DNA from 2 places in the Lacticaseibacillus sp. 22 genome. Region 1 is predicted to be linked to the other one. Evidence: predicted binding sites of a transcription regulator. Region 1 holds the regulator's gene; the other holds the start of a gene.
What was found. The regulator NrdR, encoded in region 1, represses ribonucleotide reductase genes. The targets are predictions, from matches to a motif close to ACACNATATATNGTGT.
Positions count from the first base shown of each region.

Region 2: nrdD (anaerobic ribonucleoside-triphosphate reductase) is a predicted target of NrdR. The motif match lies at 8,548-8,563, and genes of this name have one in related genera.

Region 1 is NZ_JBVAYD010000012.1:7,184-18,936, forward strand. It holds gene ACWP87_RS07285 (HNH endonuclease) at 1-251, shown strand, start outside; gene dnaI (primosomal protein DnaI) at 731-1,666, opposite strand; gene ACWP87_RS07295 (replication initiation and membrane attachment family protein) at 1,666-3,012, opposite strand; gene nrdR (transcriptional regulator NrdR) at 3,088-3,555, opposite strand; gene coaE (dephospho-CoA kinase) at 3,610-4,212, opposite strand; gene mutM (DNA-formamidopyrimidine glycosylase) at 4,209-5,057, opposite strand; gene polA (DNA polymerase I) at 5,067-7,712, opposite strand; gene ACWP87_RS07320 (Bax inhibitor-1/YccA family protein) at 8,152-8,862, opposite strand; gene ACWP87_RS07325 (DUF916 and DUF3324 domain-containing protein) at 9,713-10,768, opposite strand; gene ACWP87_RS07330 (hypothetical protein) at 10,783-11,148, opposite strand; gene ACWP87_RS07335 (WxL domain-containing protein) at 11,155-11,753, opposite strand, start outside.
Region 2 is NZ_JBVAYD010000005.1:116,554-128,306, forward strand. It holds gene ACWP87_RS04345 (FtsX-like permease family protein) at 1-1,332, shown strand, start outside; gene ACWP87_RS04350 (amidohydrolase family protein) at 1,524-2,579, shown strand; gene ACWP87_RS04355 (adenylosuccinate synthase) at 2,794-4,086, shown strand; gene ACWP87_RS04360 (heavy metal translocating P-type ATPase) at 4,411-6,309, shown strand; gene ACWP87_RS04365 (ArsR/SmtB family transcription factor) at 6,405-6,749, shown strand; gene ACWP87_RS04370 (MFS transporter) at 7,102-8,316, shown strand; gene nrdD (anaerobic ribonucleoside-triphosphate reductase) at 8,679-10,862, shown strand; gene ACWP87_RS04380 (hypothetical protein) at 11,045-11,740, shown strand.

The DNA of each region.
Region 1 (11,753 bases):
CACCAGAAAATCGGTTAGATCCCAGCAACGTAATCTGTCTATCGCCACTGTGGGATAAAGCTTTTGACCAAGGGCTGATTACATTTGATGCATTTGATCACACTATCCGATTATCATCACAAGTTACTGAAGACACTCATCTTTACCAAGAACTAGCCCCTTTTAAAGGAAAGCTGCTACGCCAACCCACTAAGGATAAACCCCAAACCAAATTTCTTGCTTATCATAATCGAAATATTTTTAAAGGCTAAAAAAACTATCTTTAGCACCAGTTACCGCTAAAGCCCGATCCCCTGGAAAGCTCGTCTAAGCAGAGTGATCTGTATTCAAACATGTCATTGTAGCATTTTTCAATTTAGGGAGCATATTTTACTACCTAGATCCTTAAACTAGTGGTATCTAACATCGATATTTGCAGTGATAATAGTAATCAGCAATCAATAACTTTTTAGCAACACTCACTGTCCATACTACTTCAGATAGCATGTCACTTAACGTTTTGCTGTTTGTCGTTGCCCCGATGCTGGCCACTAAATCTAGTACTCGCGGATAGGGTTTTTGAAATTCGAATTCGCCGAGCCATTAAATACAACGCATTGTTCATCTCTGTGATTTCGTGTAAAAACTAGCGCCCTTCTATAAATAATTATTTCAATTTTGAAGATTATCAAAACGAATCGCCCCAACATGGCATCTAGTGAATGAATAGTAGCGTCTATTGAAAAAACCTTTAATCTGCCAAAGGGTTCCGGCGATTTTCACCGTCAACGGTAATTTCTTTTGCCAAGAACCGTACCCGCTCCATAATGCGTTTGGCTTTTAACATTTCCGAGTTGCCACGGTCCGTCCCTGCCAATGACTCGGTTAATTCGGCCATACTCTTGTTTGAACTGAACAGCGTCGGCATTTTCTCCTGCATGCGATATTGCAGAATAATGCCCAGTACGTCATCCCGAACCCATGGACTGATGCTTTCGGCGCCAATATCATCAAGCATTAAAATCGGTGCCCGCTTCACGCTATCAATCTTTTTCAACACGCTGTTATTGCCGATTGCGTTCTTCATTTCAACGACAAACGTCGGCACATGAATTAATGTGGTTGCGATACCGCCTTTGCTTGCTAAATCGTTGGCAATCGCACCTAACAAGTATGTCTTGCCAACCCCAAACGGCCCACTTAAATATAATCCCTGATGAAACGCCTTAGGATCGGCAACAACCGCTAAAACAAACCGGTTTGCGGCCAAAAGTGCATCAAGTCGGTCATCGGTTGGATCATAACTGTCCAAGCTTGCATCGCGAATATCTTTAGGCATGTTCACCGAGGTCACCAATGAGGCTTGCTTGGCTTCTTCGTCTGCCGCTACTTTCGCATCAGTCGGTTCATACGCCACGTCAATCAAACCGTTTGCCACGACAAGCTTGGGTTGATAGCCAGGCGCCAATGGTAATTCGCCTCGGGCAATCTTGTTACGCTCACTGACAAATTCATAAATCTTGGCAGTTCCGCGGTCAATGGCATCATTGGCTAAATCCGCTTCATGCTGCTTCAGGAAAGTCTGGACTTCCGGATCCTGCAACGCTTCTTTGACCATCTTAAAATACCGCTCCCGCCACTGTCGGGAATCCATCAACATGGCCAGACGCTTGCGCATATCTTCCATTAGTTCTTACCTCCTTTATCACCAAGCTGCCGAAGTTTCTCCAATTGGGCAGCCAAGGTTTGCCGATCAGCTTCACTGACCTTCCTTTTCTTTGGCTGATAACCTTCTTTGGCCCAATCCGGTAGTTTTTCTTGCCGCGTGCCTTTTGTTTGAGTTTGACGACGTTTTTGGCCAGTCGCCTTTTGATGCTCAAACGCATGGATCTGGTTTAAGGCAGCTTCCGGGCTGGTTACATTGGCTTTTAACCAGCTGTTGGCAATCGCATCCAACAACGCCTGATTAATACTGTCGTTGGTTCTGAGAATATAATCAATCAGAATATTAATCGTCGGTGCGTCAAAAACATTGCGCTCACTCAATTGCTGAATGGCGCGCAGTTCGTTGTTAGCCGGATACATGCGCGCGTTTTTAGCCTGTTTCGCCGCAGTTAAAAACTGCCGCGGTGGCATACTTTTGGCCCGCTTAAGCAATGCCTCATCAGCACTTGCTACTTTTGGCGTCTGGGTTGGAGTTTGCGGTTTGGCATGTGGCTGCTGGCGCGTATAGCTTTGTTCGGCTAGCCGGCGCAGTTGATTCAAATCGATTTTTCCCGTCATAACATCGGTCGCGCGACTGATCAAGCGGGCAAAATCAGGCGGTTGCAAGCCGTAAAATGCCGCTACTTGATAAAGTGCCGCTTGATGTTTAGTCAGTTGTCCGGTTTGCAGATTGCTATTGGCCAACAACGATTTTAATAAGTCCCAATCGTAGCCATCCCCGCTTCCCAACCGTGGACGATTTGCCGGCTTTTGGGTCACGGCTTCTTTAGCGGCCACAACAGCCGGTGGTTCCTGGCTGAGGTCATGGTCAAAGCGAAACACATCCAAGAAGCTGGCGGTAATCTCTTGCCATTCCGGACGCCGCACCGGTTTCAAGCTAAACTTGGCTACCAATTCATCGTAGCGATTCTCGCCCACTTTGTCATACAGCAGGAGTCCTAACAGGTCATCTTTGAAAAAGGCATCGGGACTCACCGGTGGGTAAAGTTCATACGCATAATAACGGCCCAATGAGTCAACTTGCGAATAAGTGCGTAATAACCCCACTGCTTCCAATTTCACGCGCGCAACAAACAGCTGCTCAATGTCAATATCCAAAAGATCCAACAGCCAAAGTTGCGGCCGCCGATCCGTGACCAAGGCGCGGTCTTTGACTTCTTGCCATAAGCTCAGGTAAAGCGCCATCGGAACCGGGCCAACTAAGGGTTGATAAAGCGAAACTGCCACTTTTTCGTCAAAGTCGCTAAAATAACCTGCTTTGGTCAACACAAACCCGGCTTGCGGAATAAACGTATCAGGGCGCTGCATGACATTCACCTCTTTTCAGACAACGGACCTGAGACAATCGCCTCAGGTCCGTTTTGTTGATTACTTCAATCACATTTACTTCTTAGTCTTTTCCTTCTTCATCATATCCTGAAGCTCTTGCATGAAGACGGACATATCCTTAAATTGGCGGTAAACACTGGCAAAGCGAATATAAGCGACATCATCGACATCCGCTAATTTCGACATGACATATTCGCCAATAGCCTGACTGGAAACTTCATTTTCACCAATCGCGCGCAGTTGATTTTCAACCGAATCCACGATCCCTTGCATTTGTTCCATGGTCACCGGCCGTTTTTCAGCAGCCCGGATGAGCCCTTTAAGAATCTTCTCGCGGTTAAATTCTTCCCGCGTGCCATTCTTTTTGATGACCAATAACGGGGTCTGTTCAACGCGTTCAAAAGTTGTAAAACGAAACCCGCAGTTCTCGCACTCACGCCGACGCCGGATTGCCCGACCGCCGTCTGTGGGACGCGAATCGACAACCCGCGAACTATTATGATGGCAATGGGGACATTGCACGACTCCACCTTCTTAATCAAAGTTTGATAGCTTATTATAGCACGTGCAAGCCGCTTATGATAGTTGCTCAAGCCGGTGAATCAAGGCTTTTGCCTGGTCAATCGTCGCGGCTTGTGTCCCGTTGTTATCGATCACAAAATCAGCCATTGCCGCTTTTTTGGCTAATGGTATTTGGGAAGCGATGCGTTCTTGGGCCGCTTCTTTGGTCAAGCCATCGCGCGTCATCAACCGCGCCAACTGCACCTCGGGATCAACCGTCACCACCGCAACGCCATCAAACGCATCGGCATAGTCAGCTTCATACAAAAGCGGGATATCCCCGACAACGATGGCGGCACCGCCTGCTTTGGCTTGAGCAAGCGCTTGATTAATCGCTGCACGCAAATACGGGCGATTAATTTGGTTCAATGCTTCCATACGTCCCGGCTGCGAAAACACAATGTCGCCCAGTTTGGCGCGATCAAGGGTCCCGTCCTTGCGTAAGACCCCCGGCCCAAACGCTTGGACAATTCGCGCAAGCACCGGTTGACCCGGTTCAACAATGCGCCGGGCAATCACATCGGCATCCACCACCGGAAACCCAGCCGCTTTAAATGTCCGACTTACCGTTGATTTGCCTGACGCGATGCCGCCTGTCAGCCCTAACAAAAAGGTCATGCCAGTTGCCCCCCTCGATGTAGCGGCTGGCAATGCGGGCAATAATGCGTGCCGCGTTGACCGACTTTAATTTTGACAATTGTGGTGCCGCAACGATCACAAGGCGTCCCTTCACGATCATAGACATGCAAAGCATCCTGAAACGAACCGCGATTGCCTTCTGCATCAACGTAAGTATGGGCACTGGTACCGCCAGCGGCAATGGCGTCGTCCAATTCCTTGATAATCGCATCATGTAACGTGTGAATCTCCGCCTTGGTTAAGGTATTAGCTGGCTGCAGGGGATTGAGCTTGCTGAGCCATAAAACCTCATCCGCGTAAATATTACCGATTCCGGCCACAACAGTTTGATCCAGCAAAACCGATTTAATGGCTTTATGATGCCGCTTTAGCTTTTGGGCAAAGTCACTTTCGCTAAAAGTAGCAGCAGTCGGCTCCGGCCCTAGCTTGGCCAGTGCTGGCACCAATTGCTCCTGACCAGTGTGAATTAGCCGCATTCGGCCAAACTTACGCAGATCGCGGTAACGCAACTGGCTGCCATCCTGAAAGGTAAACGTCACATGATCATGCTTATCCAGCGGCGTTTTGGCATCCGAAACAACGTAATAGCGGCCTTCCATGCGCAAATGACTGACAATCGTCATGCCGTTGTTAAGCCGAATCAGTAAATACTTACCGCGGCGATCAATCGTGTTGACAGCAGCGCCCACAACCTGTTTTTGAAAGGTTGCCAGACCATTAATTAGGATTTTCTCCCAGTTTGTGCTAATCGCGGTGATTTTTTTATTTTTGACTAACGGTAACAAGGAACGGCGAACCGTTTCAACTTCAGGTAATTCAGGCATGAGTTCTCCTTATTTCGCATCAAACCAGGTCGGTCCATAATGACTTTCGACTTTCAAAGGTACCGCCAGTGAAACAGCCGAGTCCATAATCTTAGGCACTAATTGGCCAAGTTGCGCCATTTCAGCAGTCGGAGCTTCAAAAATCAATTCATCGTGTACCTGCAGCAACATTTTCGCCTGCAGATGGGCCTCATCCAACGCCTTTTGCATGCGAATCATCGCGACTTTAATGATATCTGCGGCACTCCCTTGGATCGGCGTATTCATCGCCGTTCGTTCCGCAAACTTGCGCAAGTTGAAATTGCGGGAGTGAATCTGGGGCAGATAACGACGGCGGTGGAAGAGCGTTTCAACATAGCCGTCTTCACGCGCTTTCTTGACCATATTTTCCATGTAATCGTGGACTTTCGGGTATTGTTCAAAATAACCGTCGATAAACGCCTTGGCCTGTTTCCGCGAAATCCCGATATTTTGTGCTAGGCCATAGTCACTGATGCCGTATACAATCCCAAAGTTCGTGGCCTTGGCTTGCCGGCGCATATCCGGCGTGACCTCATCAGGTGAATCGAGGCCAAAAATTTTCATGGCGGTATTTGCGTGAATGTCAACGCCGTGTTTAAAGGCTTGCTGCATATTCTCATCACCCGAAATATGCGATAACACGCGTAATTCGATTTGCGAATAATCCGAGCTAAAAATCTGCCAATCTGGATGAGAAGGGACAAAGGCTTTCCGGATAATCTTACCTTCATCCCGTGCTGGAATATTTTGCATATTCGGATCAACGGAACTCAGGCGCCCGGTTTGCGTCAGTGTCTGTAAATAACGGGTGTGAATTTTATGATCCGGCATTTGTGCTTTCAACAAACCCACCACATAAGTCGAGTTTAGTTTGGCCCAGCCGCGATAATCCAGAATATCCTGAACAATTGGACTAGCCGATTTCAATTCGTTTAAAACATCGACACTGGTGGAATAACCGGTTTTGGTCTTTTTAATCACTGGTAAATTAAGTTTTTCGAATAACACTTCGCCTAATTGCTTTGGAGAATTCAGATTAAATTTAACGCCGGCTTCACCATAAATTTTTTCTTCCAACACCTTAATGCTTTGCGAAAATTCGGTTCCCATGTCCTTTAAGGTTTGAGCATTTAACGTAATACCTTGAATTTCCATTTCTGCCAAAACCCGCGCCAGTGGCATTTCCATGTCCGTGAAAAGATCCGTCTGTTCCTGTTTAGCCAAGTCTTCGGTTAAATCAGGACGCAAGGCGAATAAGGCCTGAGACTTACGAGCGAATTGTTCAAACAGCAGTTTATCTTCAGGCACTTGACGCTTAGCACCTTTACCATATACATCTTCATCGCGAGGCAAGTCATGATAATCATGGTCTTCTGCAATTTTACCCAGATCATTGCTATTTTCATCTGGATTAATCAGATACGAGGCCAACAAAACATCGAAGGCAATGTCCGGCAACTTCAGGCCAAGACGATGAGCAGCCACAATATTGCGCTTGCCATCAAACACCGTTAAGTCGCGGTTTGAATCACCAAGCCACTTAGCAACTTCCGGAATCGTCAACAATGACACATCCGTGCTGACGTAAGTTTCTTCTTTAGTCCCAATGAAAAAGCCCACTTGTTCAGCGGTATGATAATTATCCGCTAACATTTCAATCTCAAAGGTTAACGGTTCGGTTGTTTTCGTGAGCGCCAAAATTGATTGGTCATCCAAAACGGAATAGTGTACAGGCTGTGACGGTTTTGCAACATCCCCGCCAATTTTCTTCAACAGGGAATTCATATTCATCTTAGTATAGAAATCGCGTAACTTCGCCAAATCGGGACCGTTATACTTTACGTCTGCAAGATCGATGGTCACAGGTGCATCGCGGTCAATTGTGGCTAACTGCTTGCTCAGGTACGCTTTGTCTTTGTCATTGATGAGACTTTCCTTCATTTTGGAAGTCTTCATCGCATCAATGTTGGCGTAAAGGTTTTCGATACTGCCATATTGCTTTAGCAGTTTTAAAGCCGTTTTTTCGCCAACCTTGGTGACCCCTGGATAATTATCTGACGTATCACCCATTAACCCCTTTAGATCAATAATCTGAGTGGGGGTAATGCCAAGCTTTTCTTTAACGTGTTCCGGCGTGTACGCCTCAAGTTCATTAACGCCTTTGACCGTGACCTGCACCGTTGTTTGATCCGTCGTTAATTGCGTTAAATCACGATCACCAGTCACGATTGTTGTCTGCCACCCTGCATCATCAGCTCGCTTAGCCATCGTTCCGATAATGTCATCAGCTTCATAATCCTTGAGTTCATAATGCTGAATGCCCATATCGTCGAGTAATTCCTTGATATACGGCAGCTGCTCTAACAACTCGCTTGGCGTCTTCGCCCGACCGCTTTTATAATCCGCGTATTTAGCTGTTCTAAAAGTCGTCTTGCCAGCATCAAACGCAACCAAGGCAGCATCTGGTTTAACCGACTTTAAAACAATCTCGAGCATATTGTTAAATGCGTAGATGGCATTGGTGTGCAGCCCATCTTGATTGGTGAAACGATCGAGTTGATTGTACAGGGCAAAAAAGGCACGGAATGCGATTGAGTTGCCGTCAATCAACAATAATTTAGTTTGACTCGTCATATATGAGCTTCCTTTTCTTCTCAAACCACCGCTATCGATGACATGAGTTAATTGTCATCATTATTGTACCAAATTCTTTGCCTTTGTGACGGCACGTTCCTAGTTAAGGGGGATCATCTCATAGCCGTTGCGGTTTGATAGGTTGCAGTGGGTGGTGGCCGTCCATTGATACACGTTTCTTCGTGCAAAAGCTTACGTGTAAGGACATTGAACGCAATGGCAAAGACCGGGCCATCATGCTTAAGGCCGCTTACACTCTGAGTCCTTGACACTCACTTTCTATAACGCGCTCCCCGGCGCAGAAGTCTGCGTGTAAGGACCTTAAGCGCAATGGCCAAGACCGGGCCATCACGCTTAAGGCCGCTTACACTCCGACTTCTAACCGCGCCGGCTCGCGCTCACATAAAAAAAGCCGGTTTCTGACCGACTTTTGCTTTTATTAATTGTTGTTGTCGCCAACGCCTAGGATCTGCAAGATGGCGGTGAATAGGTTTAAGAAATCAAGATAAAGCATAAGCGCCCCGACAACGGCTAGTGAGCTGGTGGAAATAGCTGCTTGTCCATCGCTGCCAGCCGTCAAGTATAAGTTCTTCAGGCGCTGAGTGTCCCAAGCGGTCAACACGATGAAGATGATCAAGATCGCATAAGAAATCAACATCTGCATGCCGCTTGAACCCATAAACATGTTAACCAACATCATGATGATGACGCCAAACAATGCAGACATCGCGATATTTCCCGCCTTACTCAGGTCACGCTTGCCAAAATGGCCAACCATGGACATGACGAAAAAGACTACCGCCGTTGTTGCCAATGCAACTGCAAGGTTAGATGTCTTTGCAACCATCGCAACGGAAGCAAAAGTGAAACCAAAACTTGCGGACATCAGATAAAACATTAAAGTTGCATAACCCGGACTTGCCTGGGCCCGCCGTCCAGTCACAAAGAAGGACAGGATCAGCGGCAATGCTGTCATAATCCAAAAGATAATTGGATGAGCACCCACAAAGTTGATGTAATCATTCTTAAGGGTAACTCCTAGTAAATAACTTACGAGCGCCGTCACAACCAGCCCGCTCCCCATCAAGGTGTAGATGCGGGAGAAGAACTGCGTCAAGCCGGCCTCGTTTACAACACGGCGTTCTTGCATATTGCGTTCATTCCTTTCAACTATCTATAACTATTATAACCAGATCAAAACATTTTGTCAGTCAGGCCAAAGACCGATTTGCATCTTGGTGAGTCAAACCGTCAAGCCCTGATACTGACTTTATCATGCTAGTGCTAACATTAACAGCCCGACATGCGCTTGTCCACTGGCTTGTATAGATCGTCATTGCTTTATTGCATATGTGTGAATGCGATCTTTCGGAGGACAAGCAAGGGAAAATACTAGATTTATTTATAATTAATTACTATTAATTTACTAAAGTTCACATCCGCTCGTAAAATCATTGACCGGCATACGTTTATCTGTTAATTTTTAATCATCGAAAGTCTCTCTCTTAAAATAAAGGATGTGAATAAATAATGCTCATGTTTTTTTATGGCACCCTAGCTATCATACTGATTACGATGCTCTTATTTAGAAAGAATCCAGCGATTAATCGAATCTCAAGTGCTATCATCTCGTCATCAAAAGTGGGAGCGCTATGTCGAACTTGCTTTTTAATCGTGAATTTCATTTTCTTTTATCTGTTTGTGACCCGCGACTTGTTGACTTTATTTACAATCGCGATGGTCGCCATCATGTATCTTGCCGTTGACTGGAGTCGTGGTCTACAAAGGAGTTGAACGCATTTCGGTTAATAAAGTACGCCTTGAATGCCACAATGAGTCGTTTTTTTTCATGCAAAATCGAGATGCGAAAAAAGCTAACCCGCGATGGATTAGCTTTTTTGTTTAACCGCAGATCTGGTCATAAAGCCCATTTCTTCTCAGAGATAACTGAATTGCCATCACACTGGCAACACAGAACAGATGTCTTGAAAGCCTTCAAATTAAGCACCGCGATGATGCCGCGCATAACGTTTGAACGCAATTACATTAATGGTGAGGAGTACGACTAACCCTGCTAAAATCATTAAGCGCCAGTCAATCGCATTCGCTTGGGCAGGTGCTTTTTTAACAGCGGCAGCATTCAGGTCATCGGCCTCTTTTTGCGCGACCATAAATGTTTTCTTGAAGTGCCATGTTCTACCGCCTGCCTTTGCGACCCCCTCAAAACGATATTTTCCCGGTTTTAACGGTTCATCATTGAGATCGACCTTAAAATTAAAGTTTGAGTTCGGTGCCATCTTGAGTTCGTGCTTGCGCGTTTGATACAGTGTTTTGCTTCCGTCTGCCTCAAAGATCTTCCCTTCTACAGTCAGGTCTTTGAGCATCGCCGGTTCAAAGTTTTGAATATTGGCTTGAATGGCGTTGTGACCATGATCACTGACCGCCTTCACTTCCTGCACCCTCAAGTTCGGTGGCACGACTTGATCAGATTCGGTTAAAACAACACCGAGTGCGTAGACATAACGATTAGCAACTGCGCCACTCGTTGTCGCTTTTTCATCTGGTTTAGCCATAAATTGCAGGCCACCAAGAACCGTCCCGGCAAATGCCTGCGCGGGCAACTTTAATTGCAAAGGTACTGTTTGTTGGCTTAAAGCCGGGATCGTCACTTCCGTTGGGGCCTTTAATAACGTTTTGAGATTGACCTTTAATGACGCATCCGTTCGACCCACCTGTTCGCCGTATTCGACCACCCCATTATCGTTTGTGAAGGCGGGGTTCACCTTGATGAGCACGGTCACGGGATCAGCTTGACGATTTTGAATGACAACGTTTAACGTCTGCGCTTGATTCGGACTCACCCGTAAATCAAAGTAGCTCGCACTTGTACCCCGCTGATTTTCCGGCAACTCAGCTTTGACCGTAAACCCTTCGCCTGCCGCTTGTGCAGATTGCTGCCACATGCCGGAAAAGAGTACCATGACCCACCCCAAGAGACCAACGATCCATATACTTTTTTTCATCTTTTGTGTGGCACCATCGACGCAAACGTGCAACGGCGCCTCCTTTCTTAGTGTTTTAGTTTTCGAGATTGATGCAGATAATATGCCAGTAAGAGACCCAGCCAGAAAAAGACGCCTGCTAAGACAGTTATCAGATATGAAGCTTCTTGTAGCGCTGGCAGTTTTGCAGGCTTAGTGGCTTTCTTTTTGCTTATATCGGCCATTGCCGGCTTCTGGCGAGAGGTAGGCAGCCGATCATCGCCTGGCGAATCCGGCGTTACAACCTTCACAATTTTGGGATCGCTCATCGGCTCAACCAGAATGCGAACATGAGCCACGGAAGTCTTTTCGTCAGCATGGGTCATCGTTGCCGGTGCCGCAACAACAATGCCAATTAAGACTGCCACCCACACTAGCCTTTGATTTGCTCTCATTTGGTTTTACAGTGGCGCCCTGGTCAGCGTCCAAGTCAGCGTGGTGGAAAAATCTCCCGACTTGAGCCCTTCCGTTGCATAACTTTTGGCTGGCACCGTCAAGGCAACCCCTTTATCTGCTTGTTTCTGATTAAACAGATCCATGAAGGTTCCTTTAGCCGTTTGACCGTCACTAACACTCAAAATATCAACCGCTTGCGCATCGCCAGTGTAGACCTTAATCGCTTTGTTGAGTCCGAAACGCGCACTCGCATCTTTGGCTTGGCCATCGATAACGCTGCTTTCAAGCAAGGAGATTGCCGCGTTTGGCAAGACCACGGTTTTGGTCACTTTGCCGGCTTTATCTTTTTCTTCGGACTTCAAATCAGTCGCTTTTAAACTGACTTTCCAACGATCGCTACCAAGTCGCTTGTCAGTGACCTGAATGTGATTAGGCGCCGCTGTTTTCTTGCCGTCTTTAGTCACCCACTGATCGGCTTCGGCGTATGCCACGGCATCTTTAACGGCATCCAGTTTCAATGGTCCAAAATTGAAGCGAGAAACATAGTCCAGTGTTAAACCTTCGCCGCCAGCATGAGTCGTGTTATCCACCCCGGCAAAGGTTC
Region 2 (11,753 bases), on a different contig from region 1:
TTGCATTTTTATCCCGGCATTAGTATTGCGGCGTTGTTACTTGCGATGATCAGTGCGGTTCTGCCTGCATGGTGGGTTGCCCGGCGCGAACTGAAAGAACGGCCGGCTCAGCTGCTTTTGCCAAAACCGCCTGCAAACGGCTCAAAGATTCTGCTTGAACGGGTCGGCTTTATCTGGAAGCGTATGAGCTTTACGCATAAAGTGACGGCGCGGAACATTTTCCGGTATAAGAAGCGCATGTTTATGACGATCTTCGGGGTTGCCGGATCAGTGACCTTGCTGTTTTCCGGCTTAGCGGTTCAGCACAGTATCGGCGGGGTTAATGATCGGCAGTTCAACGACATTATCAAATACGATATGATCGTGGCACAAAAAGACAATATCACCAAGAATCAACAAACAAGTCTGGATAAGCTTTTTAACGAAAAAGCGGTTAAGAAGACGAAATCAGTTCATTACGAAACCGTCAGCAAAAACGCTGGCGCCAATCATGATCGGCAAGATATCACCATGATTGTGCCGCAGTCAACGAAGAATTTTGACAGCTACATTCATTTAGCAACGCGCAAAGGCCAAAACAAACTGACCCTTCAAGATAATGGCGGCATTATTTCCGAGCGGCTGGCGAAACTGTTAAATGTCGATGTCGGGGATACGATCACCGTTAAAGAAGCAGATGGTACCCGTCGCAAAGTCAAGATAACCGGCATTACCGAAATGTATATGGGTCACTTCTTATTCATGAACAAAACAGCTTACCAAAAAGCCTTTAATACCAATTACAAGGTCAATGGGCATTTGGTTACCTTAAATGATCGGTCTATCAGTAATACCCGGGCCCATGCCGCGCAATTCATGAAAGAAGATGGCGTTAAAGGCGTGGTTCAGAATTCTTCTTTGAGGAATCAAATTACGACAGTTGTGAAATCGTTGAACAAGATTATGGGCGTTTTGATTGTGTTGGCAGCTGTTCTCGGCGTCGTGATCTTGTATAACCTGACGAACATTAACGTTGCTGAGCGGATGAGGGAACTTTCAACTATCAAGGTCCTAGGGTTTTATGATAAGGAAGTCACACTCTATATTTATCGCGAAACGATCCTGCTTTCGATTATTGGGATTTTTGTCGGCTGGGGTTTTGGTGAACTCTTGCATGAGTATATTATCACCGTCGTTCCGCCAAATAACGTCATGTTCAATCCCGCCCTTTCAGCGCCAACTTTCATTATTCCAACCATCGTGATTACCATCATCACCGTTGCACTTGGGTTCTTCGTCAATTACTCGTTGAAGAGAGTGAATATGTTAGAAGCACTGCAATCAGTTGATTGATGTGGCTTGAGGTCTTTCCCCAAGCGTTCTAAAAAGAAACAGGTGGCTTAAGTTGGAAAAAGACCATTGATTTCGCTATCGCATCGGAAACGGTGTCGAGCAGTCTCCTCGCAGTGCCTGAGTTGAGGTTGCTCGATTTTCGTGATCGTCAATGGAAAAAGAACAGATAAACTAAAGGAGACACGAACAACATGGATGGCACAATTGATTTTCACACACACTTTTTACCGAAAAAATACGCACAGGCACTTAAAAAGCACATTCCCGGTGATCCGGACGGCTGGCCGACGCCGGGATGGGATGAACACCTGACACTTGGGTTCATGCGCAAGAACCACATTAGTTATTCAATTCTGTCGTTGTCTTCCCCGCATTTCAATTTTGGGGATAAGGACGAAACCGTTGAAATTGCCAGGGATGCTAATGAGACCGGTTCGCAAGTCACACAACGGCACCGCGATAAATTAGGTTACTTTGCCTCTTTGCCATTGCCATATCTCAATGAAACGCTTAAAGAGATCGACTTCGCCTTAGAACATGATGCGCTGGGCTTCACCGTGCCAACCAATACGCGGGGTCTTTATTTCGGCACGCCGATTTTTGACCCAATTTATGCACGCCTTAATCAAAAGAAGGCGATTGTCCTCATGCACCCGAACCGGCCATCGCAAGGTCCGTTGAACGTCAACATTGACATGCCGACACCGCTGATGGGTTTCTTTATGGATACCACCATGACCTTTATGAACCTTATCCGGTACCACTTCTTTGATCGCTATCCGGATATTAAACTGATCGTGCCGCATGCAGGGGCCTTTCTCGGTATTTTGGCAGATCGTGATGCTGCCTTTGTGAAGCAGCAATACAACGCCGATATGTATGCGATTTTGCGCCATGTTTATTTCGACACTGCTGGCGCGGTTTTCCCACGTCAGTTACCGATGTTGCTGACACTGGCGGATGAGTCCCATGTGCTATATGGCAGTGATATTCCGTACACAGCTCCGATGATCGCCGCACAAATGTTGAAACTGTTTGAGCCTGAGACATACCGCGCCAAAATGGCAAACCGAATCACCAAATTGAAACACTTTGATCCGGTTATGACGCATTTTAAAAAGTTCCGTGCACTACCAACCGTGCTGAACATGTCGAGTAAAATGTTGACCGGTGCGGAAATTTTGTCACCGGAAATGGCGCAGGATATTTTGGTCAATAACGGGCAACGGCTGCTCGGTAAAATTTGACCGGATTAAAGCGTAAAACGCCTTATGCGGTGGCGGGATCATTCGTTTCGAGCCGCTGAATTTAAAAATATAAATAATTTCGTTCGGATTTTTCGCGAATAGTGGTTTTATCTATTATTAAAGTTCGTATTTTGCTTGTCATCACCTTGCGATCCTGTTAGACTACCAATTGGCGGGCAAAATCCCGCACTAATTCGTGAGGAGCGATTAATTAATGGGAACTGTAGTTATTGTCGGCACACAATGGGGCGACGAAGGTAAAGGAAAGATTACTGATTTCTTGAGCCAAGGCGCCAAGGTGGTTAGCCGTTATCAAGGCGGTGACAATGCAGGCCATACCATTCATGCCAATGGTCAAGTCTATAAATTACGCTTGATTCCGTCTGGTGTTCTTTATCCGCATCAGTTATCCGTCATCGGTAATGGCGTTGTGGTCAACCCTAAGAGCTTAGTCGGTGAACTGGCTCGGCTCGCCGAACAAGGGGTAACTGGTGAAAATCTACGAATCTCAGATCGTGCCCACGTTATTTTGCCTTACCACATTAAACTCGATAAATTACAAGAAGAAGCAAAAGGTGCCGATAAGATCGGGACGACGAATCGCGGCATCGGTCCGGCCTATATGGACAAAGCTGCCCGGGTCGGCATTCGAATGGCAGACCTTTTGGATAAGGATATTTTCGCAGAGCGGCTGAAGGCAAACCTGAAAGCTAAGAACGAAGAATTCGTCAAGGTCTATAACAGCACGCCAATGACGTTTGATGAGATTTTTGAAGAATATTACAACTACGGCCAGCAGTTGAAACAATATGTCTGCGATACCTCGATTGTGCTAAATGACGCGATTGATCAAGGTGAGCATGTGTTGTTTGAAGGCGCTCAAGGGATCATGTTGGACATTGATCAAGGAACGTATCCATTTGTCACCTCATCGAACCCAGCTGGCGGTGTCACGGTCGGTGCTGGCGTTGGGGCATCCAAGATTGATCGCGTGGTCGGCGTTGCCAAGGCATACACGTCGCGAGTTGGCGATGGCCCATTCCCGACAGAATTGCTTGATAAAACCGGCGACTTCATCCGGAATGCTGGGCATGAATTTGGGACCGTTACCGGCCGGCCGCGGCGAATCGGTTGGTTTGACGCGGTGGTTGTGCGCCATTCACGCCGCGTTGCCGGGATTACCGACTTGTGTCTCAACTCAATTGATGTGCTAACCGGTTTGGACACCGTTAAGATCTGCGTCGCTTATGAGCGTGACGGTGAACGGATTGAAAATTATCCGGCATCGTTGAAGTTCCTGAGTGAATGCAAACCGGTTTACGAAGAATTGCCAGGCTGGAAGGAAGACATTACCCATGCCAAGACACTAGCCGATTTGCCAGAAAACGCACGGCATTATGTTGAGCGCATCACCGAGCTGCTCGGAGTGGATCTTTTGACCTTCTCTGTTGGCCCGGATCGTGATCAAACCAACGTGATTGCGAACGTGTGGGATAAAGTGAAGTAACCGATTTGATTAACTAAAATTTTAAAAAAGCTGTCAGTGCGAGTTTTCTCGTACTGGTGGCTTTTTTTGCTGTGCGCGAGCCGCCGCGGTTAGAAGTCGGAGTGTAAGCGGCCTTGGGCGTGATGGCCGGGCTTTGGCCATTGCTCCTGAGGTCCTTACACGCAGTCTTCTGCGACGGGGAGCGCGTTATCGAAAGTGAGCGTAAATACTTTGTCACATTTAAAAAAGCATTTTTAATTGACTTCCGGACCCAAACCCGGTATATTCAAGTTGTTATATGAACACATGCTCATATGAACATTAAATATAAGGGCGGGATTATTGATGATAACAAACAAACCAATTGGCTTTTATTTGTTAGGTGTGGCTGCTTTTATCGGCGGCTTATTCATCACCCAACCGTTGGCACGCGCAGGGCTCTTGATTGCTGCTGCAGTCGCTGCCGGGTATCACGTAATTGCAGAAGGCGTGATTGAGACGATTCGGGATTCCAAAAAGCAACATCGATTTGCGCCGAACATTCATATTCTCATGGCATTGGCAGCAGTCGGGGCGATTGCGATTGGCAGTTATGAAGAAGCGGCCATGTTGATTCTGATTTTTGCTGGCGCGGACTTTCTCGAAGACTATGTCGAGAATAAGAGTCGCAAAGAGATTACCGCACTTTTGGCAATGGCACCACTTGAGGCCCGACGCTATGGGCATGATGGCGAGTTTGAAGTAGTGCCTGTTGCCGCATTGCACATCGGTGACCGCCTGCAGATTCTCAATGGGGCGCAGGTGCCGACAGATGGCGTGATTATTGCCGGGACTGCCAGCCTTGACGAGTCGGCGATCAGCGGGGAGAGTATCCCACGGGAAAAGCAAGTCGGAGATGAAGTTTTCGGTGGGACGCTTAACGGCCAGTCAACCTTTGATATGCGGGTGACCAAGGCCAGTGACGAAACGGTTTTTGCCAAGATCATTCAAATGGTTCAAACAGCACAAGCGACACCGACTAAAATGGCCAGTGTGATTCAGCGCTTTGAACCACTTTACGTTAAAGTCGTCTTGGCAGCATTACCTCTGGTGTTTCTGGCAGGACCGTTATTGCTCCATTGGTCGTGGATGACGAGCGTGTATCGCACCATCGTTTTTCTGGTGGCGGTTTCGCCTTGTGCCTTGGCAGCCAGTGCCGTACCTGCAACCTTGGCGGGGATTTCGAATCTGGCGCGGCATGGCGTGCTTTTCAAAGGCGGACGGTACTTGGCAAACCTGACGCAATTAAAGGCGATTGCGTTTGATAAAACCGGCACCCTGACAAAGGGGACGCCAACTGTGACTGATAGTGAATTTGCTGCCGATGTTGATCAAGCAGCGGTGATGGCAGTTGTCACGGCGATGGAAAAGCAAAGTAACCATCCGTTAGCCAATGCGATCGTGGCTCATTATCCGGCGACTGATGTGGTGATCGACACCGTTCACAACGAAATCGGCAAAGGGTTAACTGCCGATTATCAAGGCCATACCTATACAGTGGGTAAACCGCAACGTTTTACGCATGCGCCTGCGCTTTTCCGGCAGCGCGCCATGGCGTTGGGGCAGCAAGGGAAAACCGTGATTTTTGTGGCAGTCGATCAAACGGTGGTGGGCCTAATCGCGTTGATGGATGAAGCCAAAAGCAGTGCTAAAGCGGCCATGGCTTACTTGAAACATCATGATATTCAACCGGTTATGATTACCGGCGATGCGAAACAAACCGGTGAGGCTGTTGCCGCCGATTTAGGCATCAAACAGGTTGTGACCAACGTGCTGCCAGATCAAAAAGTAGCGGTGGTTAAGCAATTGCAGGAAACAATGCGGCCAATAGCGATGGTGGGTGACGGTGTTAATGATGCGCCGGCTCTGGCAAACGCAGAAGTCGGCATTGCGATGGGTTCAGGAACCGATGTCGCCATTGACGTTGCCGATGTGGTGTTGATCAAAAACGATCTCTCCCGGCTCGCATTTGCCCATCAGGTTTCAACCAAAATGAACCGTATTGTCGTTGAAAATCTTGTCTTTTCGATGGCGGTGGTGTTGCTCTTAGTCACGCTAAATGTACTGCAGTTAACCAACATTGCCTGGGGCGTCTTTCTTCATGAAGGCAGCACGCTCATGGTGATTCTCAACGGTTTGCGGCTTTTGCTAACGGAAGAAGGAACACATTCACAAACACCGCATGTGCAACCACAGCTAGGGTAACGGGTTCGGCTCGGTGAATCGTTGCATAACAAACTGCGCTTTTAATACCAAAGTCTGCTAAAATGAGGCTTAAGTATCATAAGGAGCGCATTGCGATGACAACGAATGATGTTCATGCGGCAGCTGCCAATAACAGTGAAATTCCGGATGACGCCGATTTACGAGATGTTCTTGATGTATTCAAAACCATGAGCGATCCCACGCGAATGCGAATTATTCTCGCTATTGCACAAGGACCCATTACCGTTAACGATCTTGCAGCCATGCTGGATCTTGGCCAGTCGACAGTTTCGCATCAGTTACGGTTATTAAAGCAGGCTCGATTAGTCGCCGGTGAGCGATCCGGCAAGCAGATTTATTATCATTTAGTCGATGACCATGTGTTGGAGATTTATGCGTTGACCAAGGCGCATATTGAGGAAAAGCAGCATAGGCAGTGATGAAGTACAATAACAGGCGGCGCCAACATGCAGCCTGACATTATCTTTTGTAAAGGCAAGTGTTTTTCCGGCTATCAGGAAGGCACTTGTCTTTTTGCGTTTATTGCCGTTTATCCTAACAGAAGAAACGGCTGCGTCTAAAAGCTGATATTTACATTATTAGAAGTAAATGATACCATCATTAAATCCCTGCGCTCAGGCAGTTTGCTAAATGGTAGCACTCATGACGGCTAATACGTCCGACTTAAGCATTGGCGAGCCAGCGTCTCTTTTCATTTGTAGACTAAGGATTTGACCGAGCGAAATTTAAAATGAAAGCGTTCGAAACTTAAAGGTGTTATGGAGGTGTTATATGTTTGGGCGGCCCATAAGTAATAGATATAAGTACTATTGGTATACAGTCTTCACGCAACTTAGATTTACCAGAATCATCAATATCATCTTTGTTGTCCAATTTCTAAAATTCAATTTAGTACAATTCGGACTTTTGCAGTCGGTATTTTTGTTATCGCAGTTTGCATCGGAATTGCCAAGTGGTGTTTTAGGCGATCTTTTTCGAAAAAAAGCGGTTATTATTTGGGGCTTGGTTTTACTGACGATTTCGCCCATGGTCATGATTTCGGCCAGTTTGGTAGGCAACGATTTTATGTTTACGACCTTGTTAGGTGCTTTTTTATTGGAAGGCGTGGGTAACGCGTTGCTTAGTGGGGCGGATGAGGCGCTTTTCTTTGAAGCAATTCGCAGAGACGGTCGGGCCAAACAGTATGCAAAGATTCGTGGTGAGGCACAGTTTATCGGGGCCATTGTTGTAGGCGCGGCAACTTTTTTAGGCGGCGTTTTATATGCAATCAATCGCGTGTTACCGTATTTTTTTCAGTCGTTAATGGTGGCAGTTGCGGGTCTGGTTATCTTTTCTGTGCGGGAGGATAAACGCGTCACTGCAACAATTGAAAAAGTTAAGGAACCTAGTCAAGTTAAGAATATCCTCACCGTTTTTGCGGAAATTAAAGCATCGACCAATGTTCTGTTCTTATTTATCTTTACGGCTTTGATGTCTGCAATGGTAAATGCCATTTTTGCGATGTTGCCAGCGTATTTTTCCAAACTCGGCTTTTCTTCTTCTGCAAATGGACTGATATTTATGCTCTTTAGTTTTGTGGGCGGATTGGTGGCAGCTCAGGCTTATCGGCTTACCAAGGTCAGTTCTAAAACATTGGCGCTTATCGTAGCCGGTATTTTAGGGCTGGGGGTGATCCTTCAGATGCAAGCAAGTATTTATTTCTTCTCTGCAGGTGTTTGCTTGTTGTACATAACAGTGGATATTCTAGATCCGATTGTTCTGGAAATGTTGAATCTGTGGGTGAAAGACTCTGCGCGGGCAACTTTAATCTCGGGCCTTTCATTTGCTACTAGTTTGGTGACGATGCTGCTCAATCCGTTAATCGGTATGTTGATTCAAGTATATGGAACAATTCCGATGTTAGTGATGGTTTCAATGTTCGCGATTGTCATGATCCTTTTTTTCGTTCATTTTAGTCTGAAATCAAAACCGCAAGAAAGCGAATAAAGTAATGGAAGGTAAGCGCGCAGATTGATGTGGACGATTCTGAACACCGATCAAGGTCTTGAATCTAAAACGACTTTAAAACGGACAAGCTGCTTAGTGAGAAAGTATTTTCTCGGTAAGCAGCTATTTTTATGGCTAAGGAATGAATGGCTAACATGCGCGGAGGTTATAACTCGCTGCTGAAATGACGTTATTTTAAAAATAAATCGCAAGCAATCAAATGATGTAAAACCACTATATAGTGTATGCTTATTTTAACAAACCACAAAATTTGGTGGATATCCCGTTACTTTTGCTTCTGAATCTTGTATACTAAATACATTGTTACAAGTTTTGCAAGTAAGGGTACGGGAGGACTAGCCATGATCGAATTTTATACACAAATCAAGAAACGGGATGGGCGGATCGTTGATTTTGATGCGACCAAGATCAGCACCGCGATAACCAAAGCGGCAGAAAGTGTGGCGAAACTGTCACCGCGCGATGTGTTAACCATTGACCACTTGACGGATACGGTTACGGCTAAGATTCGCGATCGGTATCATGATGATGTTGAGATTGCCGAAATTCAAACGGTTGTCGAGCAGACACTCATTGCCGCCGAAAAGTACGACTGGGCAGAAGCCTACACGCAATATCGGCTGAAGCGTGATTTAGCGCGCAAACAGAAGCAAGACGTTAATTACAATGTTGCGCGGCTGGTCAATCGCGATAAAAGTGTCGTCAACGAGAATGCCAACAAGGATAGTCGGGTGTTCTCGACCCAACGTGATTTAACAGCCGGTGCGGTGGCCAAAGCGATTGGCTTGAAAATGTTGCCGCCAGCCGTTGCCAATGCGCATTTGCGTGGCGACATTCATTGGCATGATCTTGACTATACCCCGTTCATGGCGGAAACCAATTGCTGCCTGATTGATTTTGACTATATGTTGAATCACGGCTTCTCCATTGGGAACGCCGAGGTTGAGCCGGCCCACTCGATTCAGGTGGCGGTGACCCAGATGACGCAAATTATCGCTAACGTGGCCTCCAGTCAATATGGTGGCTGTTCCAGTGACCGGACAGATCAGGTACTGGCGCCGTTTGCCGAGAAAAATTACCAGAAGCATTTGCGTGAATTCGGTGATGTGATTGATGATCCCGCTACCCTCAAAGCGTTGGCGGTGAAGCAGACCAAGAAGGATATTTATGATGCCTTGCAAACGCTGGAATATCAGGTTAACACCCTTTATTCAACGCAAGGACAGACCCCGTTTGTGACCGTGGGCTTTGGTCTTGGCACTAGCTGGATTGAACGTGAAATTCAAAAGGATATTTTGAAAATCCGGATTCTGGGTCTGGGCAAGGAACGCCGGACAGCGATTTTCCCGAAACTTGTCTTCACGTTAAAACGCGGCCTGAACCTTAATCCGGATGACCCAAACTACGACATCAAACAGTTGGCGATTGAGTGCGCCACCAAGCGGATGTATCCTGATGTGGTTTCCTATGACACAATCAAGCGGCTGACTGGCTCCTTCAAAGCGCCGATGGGTTGTCGCAGTTTCTTGCAAGGCTGGACCGATCCGAAGACAGGTAAGGAAGTCAATGCCGGCCGCATGAATCTCGGCGTTATTACGGTTAACCTGCCGCGGATTGCTATGGAGTCCAAAGGCGATAAAGATAAGTTTTGGAAGATTTTTGAAGAACGGATGCGCATCTGCAAGGAAGGTTTGCTTTACAAGATTGAACGAACCAAACAAGCCACGCCGGAAAGTGCCCCGATTCTTTATAAATATGGTGCATTTGGCCACCGTTTAGCCGATACCGATAGTATTGACGATCTTTTCAAAAATGGTCGTGCCACTGTATCGCTCGGCTACATCGGTCTATATGAAGTCGGAACGGTCTTTTATGGTTCAGCATGGGAGAAGAATCATGACGCCAAGGCCTTTTCCGTTTCGATTGTGAAGGCGCTGGACGATCATTGCAAGGCCTGGGAGAAACAATACGGCTATCACTTCTCGGTTTACGGCACCCCAAGCGAATCGCTGACTGACACCTTCTGCCGCGAAGACACTAAGAAGTTCGGCATCGTCAAGGACATCACCGACAAGGAATACTACACCAACAGTTTCCACTATGACGTCCGCAAGTCACCCACACCATTTGAAAAGCTCGACTTTGAAAAGGACTATCCGCAATACAGTGCCGGTGGCTTCATCCACTATTGCGAATACCCGAACCTGAAGCAAAATCCTAAGGCACTGGAAGCGGTGTGGGACTATGCATACGATAAAATCGGTTATCTTGGCACCAACACGCCGATTGATCAATGCTTCAAATGCGGTTTCAAAGGTGAGTTCACAGCGACCGCCAAGGGATATGAATGCCCGGAATGCGGCAACCACGATCCGGCTACCTGCGATGTCGTCAAGCGGCTTTGCGGCTACCTTGGCAATCCCAACAAGCGGCCAATGGTTCACGGACGGCAAGAAGAAATCATTCACCGCAAGAAACATATTACGTTCAGCCTGAATCAGGTGGCCAATCGCCGCGATAAGTAGGGTTGATCAAAGTGGCATGGAAAAAGATAATAGGAGCGATCGTCTGGAGATCAGACGGTCGTTTTTGTTTTCTAGAGACTGAATATAAATAGTAATCGGAGACTTTTCATTCCGCCCATTCGCGTGTAGAATCCAAGGCAAGTTCTTGCTGACGGTTGGAATAGCGTGATTGGAGGTGTGCCATGATAGCTGGTGTATTTACTGCTAAACAATGGCAAATAGCAGAACAATGGAATAATGGGTGGCTGATTGTTGCGATTATTGTCATTTTATTCATTATCTTCTGCCTCCTACTCGTTTCTTTTTATGTACCCAATCCCTGGAAGTGGCGGATTTTCGTACCTGCCATCCTTATTTGCATGAGTTTGACGGTTTACAGCTGGTTGCGAACGGACAATACGGCTAATTACCAATTTAATCAATGGGCCGCAAAAATCACACCGCAGATCCGCACTAAGAAAGCGGCTCTATTTACTTATGTCTCCGTCCCAGAAAGTGAAGTTAAAGGGTATCGGGCATTAAATGATTACCCGGCGCTTACAAGCTTACCCATGTATACGCGTCACCGAGTCATAGCATCAGTGGTCTATCTTGGGCGTGATGACAATGCGCGCTACTTTAAGTTAGACGGCTTAGTTTATCGTTATTCCGGACCAATACAGATCGGCGAACAGGCGGCTTTAAGCGGTTATCGTTTTCGGTTAAAGGATCGTGGCTATACTCAAATGGGATTCATAAATCCATCCAAGAATTTTACAGCCGCTCTAGTGATCCCGCGAAATCAGATTGAGCAGCATTACCATCCGTCTAAGGAGGTCGTCGTGACACTCGAGAAGATGGATGGTGAATGGACGACGGAAAAGGTCTATCGAAAGTGAAAAAGTTTGTGCA